One region of the Cupriavidus sp. YAF13 genome, then DNA from elsewhere that is predicted to be linked to it. Evidence: riboswitches for the same ligand, from Rfam matches in the RefSeq annotation. Region 1 holds a riboswitch; the other holds the start of a gene.
What was found. Region 1 has a riboswitch for cobalamin ahead of AB4061_RS24395 (TonB-dependent receptor). Riboswitches for the same ligand answer to the same signal wherever they lie in the genome.
Positions count from the first base shown of each region.

Region 2: linked by a shared signal. The riboswitch ahead of AB4061_RS10000 (TonB-dependent receptor plug domain-containing protein) and the one ahead of AB4061_RS24395 (TonB-dependent receptor) in region 1 are both predicted to bind cobalamin.

Region 1 covers NZ_JBFRDD010000032.1:114,076-117,868, forward strand. Annotated here, with positions in the region: gene AB4061_RS24395 (TonB-dependent receptor) at 1-1,838, opposite strand, end outside; cobalamin riboswitch at 1,964-2,221, opposite strand; gene AB4061_RS24400 (methyl-accepting chemotaxis protein) at 2,526-3,793, shown strand, end outside.
Region 2 covers NZ_JBFRDD010000009.1:36,958-40,750, forward strand. Annotated here, with positions in the region: gene AB4061_RS09980 (EVE domain-containing protein) at 1-198, opposite strand, end outside; RNA gene ssrS (6S RNA) at 382-592, opposite strand; gene AB4061_RS09990 (cell division protein ZapA) at 906-1,247, opposite strand; gene AB4061_RS09995 (hypothetical protein) at 1,244-1,561, opposite strand; cobalamin riboswitch at 1,770-2,014, shown strand; gene AB4061_RS10000 (TonB-dependent receptor plug domain-containing protein) at 2,113-3,793, shown strand, end outside.

The DNA of each region.
Region 1 (3,793 bases):
ACGCTGACCGAGGCCTCCAGCCCGCGCGAGGATTGCTCGCCCACCTGCACCGCCAACGCCGGGTTGTTGGCGTCGCGTGTCAGCAGGTTCTTCTTGACGATCTGGTAGGCGGCAAAAGTCCACTCGCCGCGCTGGTTCCAGAACGATTGCTTGACCCCGGCTTCGATCTGCCGCCCGGCGGCCAGCTTGAAATCCTTCTGTGCGTCCGAGGTGGAGATCAGTGCGTTCAGCGGATCGGTGGCGGTGGCGTACTGCGCATACACCGACAGGGCTGGCGTGAATGCGTAGACGGTGCCCGCGCGCCACGTGACGTTGTTGAAGCTGCGGGTCCAGTCGTCGCCCGTGAGCAGGTTGCCGCGTTCCAGCTGGGCATGGTCCAGCCGCACGCCGCCAATCACCGACCATTCCCGGGTCAGCTTGAGGCGGTCCTCGCCAAACAGCGCGGCTTGCGTGGTGTGGGTGCGAAAGCGCGGCGACGTGACAACGCCTGGCGGGCTGAAGAACTGGCCCGGGTCGAACTGGTAGGCATTGACCGTGGATGCGCCGCCATAGGGCGAGTTGCTGCTATTGGTGTAGTTGATGCGGTTAACGTCGAACCCCACCATGGCGGTATTGGCCATGCCGAACAACTGGCCATCGATCTTCAGGTCGGCGCGGTTGCCCACCTGTTCCTGGTCGTGCAGGATCTCCAGGTAGTCGGTGCGGCGCACCTGGCCCGTCGCGGGCAGGAAGGTATAGGACTCGGCGTCGCGCCAGTGGCGCTGGCTGGTGAGGTAGTAGAACTGGTTGCGCACCGTGACCCGCTCGTTGGGCTGCCACTGCGCCGCGAGCCGGGTCCAGCGGTCGCGGTAGGTGATGTCGGCATCGCCAACGTTGTAGTTCTTCTTGCGCAGCGAGGTGTCCAGGCCGCCGCCCGCCAGCGGCGTGCCCAGGTATTGCATCGGGTGCTGGTCGGCATCGTCATAGGACAGCGTCAGGTTGAACTCGGGCGATACGTCTAGCCGCACCGCGGCCGACACCGCCAGGCTGCGCGAGTCGCCCCGGTCCACCCAGCCGCCGGAGCGGTTATAGCTGGCGTTGAAGCGGTAGGAGAGCGTCTCGTTGACTGCGCCGCCGCTGTCGAACGCCGCGCGTGCTGTTCTTTGCGTGCCGCCGGTGAGCTGCAGCTCGTTGGCGATCGGCGCGCGTATCGGCTTCTTGGGGATCACGTTGACCACGCCGCCGATCGCGCCTTCGCCAACCATGACCGAGGCCGCGCCGCGCAGCACTTCGATGCGGTCCACGGACCAGGTATCGAAGGGGAAGGTGACGGTGCCGGAGGCCACGTAGAGGCGCGTGCCATCGTACAACTGCATCACCGAGCCTTGGCCTGCGAAGCCGCGTGCCGCGAGCGCCGTGCCGCCGTTGCCGGGCGCGCCATTGGACGTGATGCCGGTGGCGCGGGTCACGGCCTCGCGCAGCGACAAATCGCCGCGTTCGCGAATGGTGTCGCCGGACAGGACTTCCACGCTAGCGGGCGTTTCCAGCGGGGTCAGGCCAAGGCGGCTGCCGGTGCTGGTGGGCTCGGACAGCGCGAGCCCGGGCGGCTGCGAGGCGCTGCTGACTACCACCGCCGGTAGCATCGTGCTGCCGCGCGACGGCTGCGATTGCGCTCGCTCCGAAGGTTGCGCATCGTCCGCCGCCCAGGCGGCATCGGCGCCGAGGCCGGCGAAGGCCCCCAGCGATAGCGCGAGCGCGCAACGATGCGCGAGCTGGCGCGGCTTGGGCGCATGACGACATTTGCGTGGCGTGACGGCCGCCGGCGAGGCGGTACGGGCAATGCGAGGGCGCGCGGACATGAACTTTCCATCATTGGCCGCGGGCGACCCCGCCCGGCGGCAATAAACGAACCAGCCGCGGACGAGCGCGCAGTGACTGCCAGACGCGTGGCCAGCCGTCTCACGCCTGGCCGCCCGTCCGCAGCCCCGGTGATCGGTCGAAGGCCGGTATCCGGGCTTGCAGGGGGACGCCTGCCGCTGGGGCGCGTCCGGGGTGCCGCCTTCCCGCGCGATGATGCGCAGTGGCTGCCGCGGCCTGTTGGCGCGGCGTGACACCTTTGTACCTGCTGACCGTTGCGGGGGCAGCACAGGATTAGCCGCGGCATGGCCGGCGGCGCACCTGTTTCCCGTTTAACCCCCGCCGCGCGCTGCGCGCCGGAGGCACCTTCGAACCCTTGGCAGTCCACTTGCAAGGCAATTGCAAGTCAATTGCAATTGCTGGGTGGAATGCGAGGCGCATTGTAGCCGTATTTGCGCTGCTTTCGGGGGCGGATGGCAGGCGTTTTCTTTGCACCGTGCGAGTGCGCTGGCGTTTCAGCCTGGCGCAACCTGTCGCCATTTTGGTGCTTCATGCGGCATTTTCTGCGCTTCGAGGCCTTTCGTGCCGTCCTGCCGCGCCTTTCGCTAAAGAAGGCGAGCCCGGCTCCGATATCCGGAGATGCCGCATGCCTCCTGCATGACTGGCGATTGCCCCGAGAAGCGAGTGCCATGAATCGTCTGACCCTGCGAAAAAAGCTGTGGATTCCCCTTGTGCTGGCCTGGCTCGGCCTGCTGTTGCTGACCGTGATGCATGCCTTCCAGACCCGCCAGCTGCAAATGGCCGATCGCCGCAGCGAGCTGGCTAATATCGTCGACATGTCGCTCTCGCTGGTGCGCGACTATGCCGAGCAAGCGCGCCAGGGCAAGATGTCCGAGGCCGATGCCAAGGCCCAGGCCACGGCCCGCGTCGCCGCACAGCGTTATGGCAAGGATGGCTACATCACCATCGTCGGCGCGGATTCCGTGCTGTTGATGCATCCCATCAACGCCAAGCTCAACGGCAAGAACATGAGCGACTTCAAGGACGCCAAGGGCAACGCCTTGTACGCCGATATCGCGGCCCGCGGCGCGTCGGCCGACGGCGCGGGCCACCTGGACTACTGGTGGCCCAAGCCGGGCAGCGACCAGCCCAGCCCCAAGATCGGCTACGTGGCGCGCTTCAAGCCGTGGGGCTGGGATCTGGTCGCCGGCACGTATATGGATGACGTGCAAGCGCAGTTCCGCGCCTCGCTCTATCAATCGCTGGGGCTGCTGGTGCTGCTGGGCATTGTGATTTCCGCGGTGGCTACGCTGCTGATCCGCAGCATCCAGAGCTCGGTGGGCGGCGAGCCCGCTACCGCCGCGGCCCTTGCCTTGCGCATGGCCAGCGGCGACCTCACGGCGCGCGTCGAAACTCACCCGGACGACCGCTCCAGCCTGATGTACGCCATTGGCCATATGCGCGACCAGCTCGCCGGCACGGTGGCGGGCATCCAGCAATCGGCCGATTCCATCACCTCGGCGGCCCAGGAGATCGCTTCGGGCAATAGCGACCTGTCGAGCCGCACCGAGCAGCAGGCGGCCTCGCTGCAGCAGACTGCCGCCAGCATGGAGCAGATCACCGCGACGGTGCGCCAGAATGCCGACAACGCCAAGGAGGCCAGCCAGTATGTGTCCGACGCCTCGCAGATCGCGCAGCAGGGCGGCAGCGTGGTCAGCCAGGTGGTGGACAAGATGCGCGGCATCACCGCCAGCTCGCGCAAGATCAACGACATCATCGGCGTGATCGACGGCATTGCGTTCCAGACCAATATCCTGGCGCTTAACGCCGCGGTGGAAGCCGCGCGCGCCGGCGAGCAAGGACGCGGGTTTGCGGTGGTGGCTGGCGAGGTGCGCAACCTGGCGCAGCGCAGCGCGGGCGCGGCCAAGGAAATCAAGACGCTGATCGTCGAGTCGGT
Region 2 (3,793 bases), on a different contig from region 1:
GGAGTGATAGAACAGCACGCCGTCGCCAATTTGCATGCCGTCGCGCATGAAGTTGCGGGCCTGGTAGTTGCGCACGCCGGTCCATGGCAGGGTGCCGCGTTCGGCTAGCGTATCGATGCTGGCCTCGTCGGGTTCCGACTTCATCAGCCAGTACTGGCGGGCGCGCGCGGCGGCATTGGCTTGCGTGGATCGGCTCATGGGCGGGCAGGGCGGGCGTGACGTTGGCGACAGCGATATGGTGCAGCAAGCACGGCCAAAAGAAAACCGTCTGGCGGATGTGGGCCGTGGCGCAAACACAGAGGGAGGGCACTGCAGAGGCAACGCAGGTCAACCTGCGCCGCAAAAGGAAAAGGCGGTGGTTGAATAACCACCGCCTTTAGAGGGGTCCCCGCCTCGGCCGCTGGATCGGCATCCTGAACCCAAGTGAGGTTCAGAGTGGCTGCGGAAGCCGCATTTCGGGTACATCACCGGTTCAGGGAGTCCAGACTGCAACTATGAACCATGCGACGCGCTCGCCCACACGGCATAATCCCGCACCAACAAATGCTTATCGGTTCAAGGAATATGATCCTGACGAACCAGGCAGGGAAACTGTCAAACGTCTGACTTTTTTGCACTGCCAAACGCATACTGCTTTGGCACGGCTGTCAGACGTTTGCCGTTTCTAACTTGGATGGGATGAAAACGGCGGTCAGGCGCGATAACCCGACCTAAGGTACCGCAGCTATGTGGCTTGGTGCGGCTTGGCTCCACTATACACCGCGAGGCTTTCCATACCAAGCCCGTCTTTGCGTGTCGTTACATTTTGCTGACGCGCGCGGCATGTGGGGCACATCGGGCCGAAATCACGCGCGTATCGCTGCCTACCTGTGCCGTGCGGTACACCGCCGGCGCAGGGCAGGACATCAGTTGCGCGGCACGGGCGAATTGGTGCCCACATGCGCGTACTGGCGCAGGGCTTCGTCCGCGCGTTCGTTCAGCTCGCGAATGCGCGCACGCACTGCATCAACGGGAATCGCGCCATCTTCTTGCTGCTTGCGCTTGAGCGAGAGCAGGTCCGAGGCGATGCTGATCGCGGCCATCACGGCAACGCGTTCCACGCCCTTGGCGGATACCCCGCCCTTGAGCCGCGTCATCTGGCCGTCTACCAGTGCCACGGCCTCCAGCAGCGCGGCCTCGTTGTCGGCGGCAATGGCGAACCGGTAGGACTGGCCGGCAATGATCACTTCGACTTGCTTATTGCTCATGCGTTTTCTCCGGGTGCCTTCTGTTCGGCGCGGCTGGCCGCATCGCCTTCGCCCAGCAGGTCGAGCTGGCGGGCGTCGCTGGCGGTGGGCAGCTTGTCCAGGATCGACTGGATGCGCAGCTGCGCTTCCTCGATCTTGATATTGAGCAGCTCGCGGTCGGCGGCCATGGCTTCACGGTCGCCGCGCAGCTGGCTGGCGTCGGCCTGCAGGCGTTCGATCTCCTCCCGCAGCCGCTGGTTCTCCGCCGCCAGGGTATCGGCATGGTGCAGCACACGCCCGATCTTGGCGGCGAGTTGTTCGAGTTCGGTGAGCATAGAGCCTGTCATATCTAGGGTCTCGGGTTCTGGGATTTTAGCCCAAGCGCTATCGTGCGGACGGCGAACGCAGACGTGTGTGACCGGGCCTGCGCGCCGAAGTTGCATGCATCGTCGTTTAACGGCATCCGTGGCGGCGGCTTTATGCCTGTTTCCAGGCGCTTTCCCCCCGTTTTGCCGCGGCATTGACGCTTGCCTCGAAACTGCCTACACTCGCGCACGTTCCAGGTGCTCGTAATCCTATTCACTACAGGGTTGCAGTTCAACGGGAAACAGGGAGCCAGCCACCGCCGCCAGGGCAGGGCCGAGCCAACCTGTGCTGCCCCCGCAACGGTAAGCGACCGTGATCGCAAGATCGCAAGGCCGACCACTCAGCCACTGAACCGCAAGGTTCGGGAAGGCGGTCGGACTGGTGTCGTCAGCCCGGATACCGGCCTGAACGAGAGTGCGCCGCCCTCCGCTGCTTTTTGCCGCGCAAGCCAGCGGCGCGCTTCGTCGCCAGACGGTCCGCGGGGGAACGGACCAGGCAGCTCTCTCCCACAATCCGCATCATGCGCTCATCGTCTTACAGGTCGAGCCGTCCGGCATTGCCGGCGCGCCCCGCCACCGCCCCCGTTTCTGTTTCCGTTTCTGTCTCCCGACAAGTCTGTGCCACGCCTGTCGCCTTGCTGGCCCTGCTCGCCGTGTGCGCGCCCGGCGCCGCCATGGCCCAGGCCAGCGAGGCCGCCGCCGTGCAGCCGGCCGCCGACGCGCAGCTCACGCCGGTGGTGGTCAGTGCCAATCGCACTCCCCAGCCGATCACCGAAGCGCTGCCGCACACGACCGTGGTGACCCGGCAGGACATCGTCAACTCGCAGGCGATCGATCTACGCTCGCTGCTGCGCACGCAAGCCGGCGTGGAGTTTGCCGCCAATGGCGGCCTGGGTTCCAATACCACCCTGTTCATGCGCGGGGCCAACAGCAACCAGACGCTGATCCTGATCGACGGCGTGCGTGTCTCGTCGGCCAGCAGCGGCACGGCCCAGTTGTCGAACATCCTGCCCGATCAGATCGACCACATCGAGATCGTGCGGGGCAACGTCTCCGCGCTGTACGGCTCGGATGCGATCGGCGGCGTGGTGCAGATCTTCACCAAGAGCGGCGCGGGCCAGGCCCCGGCGGCCAACGCGCAGATCGAGTACGGCAGCAACAATACGCGCCAGGGCACGGTGGGCTACGGCGGCCAGATCGGCGACACGTCGTTCAATATCACCGGCTCGGCCATCAAGACCGACGGCTTCTCGGCGATCAACACCAAGCAGCAGCCCAAGGCCAACCCCAACGACAACCCCTACGACAACAAGAGCGTATCGGGCCAGGTCAAGCATCGCTTCACCAGCGACTGGGACGCCGGCGTCACCGCTTACTATTCGAAGAGCAAGCTCTCCTACGACAGCACGGTGGGCAAGCCGACCGATGTCTGGTGGATGAACAGCGAGCTGTACACGGTATCCGCCTTCGTCAACGGCAAGATTACCCGGGACTGGAGCACGCACTTCAAGGTGGCCCAGAGCGAGGATCGCAGCGAGAACACCAAGAACGGCCTGTTCGACAGCCGCTTCAATACACGTAACCGCCAGTACACCTGGCAGAACGAATACGCGCTGGCACCCACGCACACCTTGCTGTTCGGCACCGAATACCTGCAGCAGGAGTTCGATTCCAGCACCTATGCCGCGCCCAACCGCAACGTGACCTCGGTGTTTGGCGGCTACGACGGACGCCTGGGCAAGCATCAGTTGCAGCTCAACGTGCGCAACGACCATTACTCGGACTTTGGCAGCCAGGCCAGCTACTTCGCCGGCTACGGCTATAACTTGACCAATGCGTTCAAGCTGATCGCCAACGCCAGCAATGCCTTCCGCGCGCCGACGTTCAACGAGCTCTACTATCCTGGCTACGGCCAGCGGGGCATCAAGCCCGAGCGCGCCAAGTCGGTCGAGCTGGGCGCGCAGTACAACACCGATGCCGCCGGCCTGCTGCGCGTGACCGCGTTCGAGACCCGCTACGACAACCTGATCACCTCGGCGCTGCAGCCCAACGGCCTGTACCTGGCGCAGAATGTCAACAAGGCCAAGGTGCAAGGCATCGAAGCCTCCTGGCGCGCCAAGCTGATGGGCACCGACGTGGGTGCCAGCATCACCTTCCAGAACCCGGTGGATGAGCAGAGCAATACGCAGTTGCTGCGCCGCG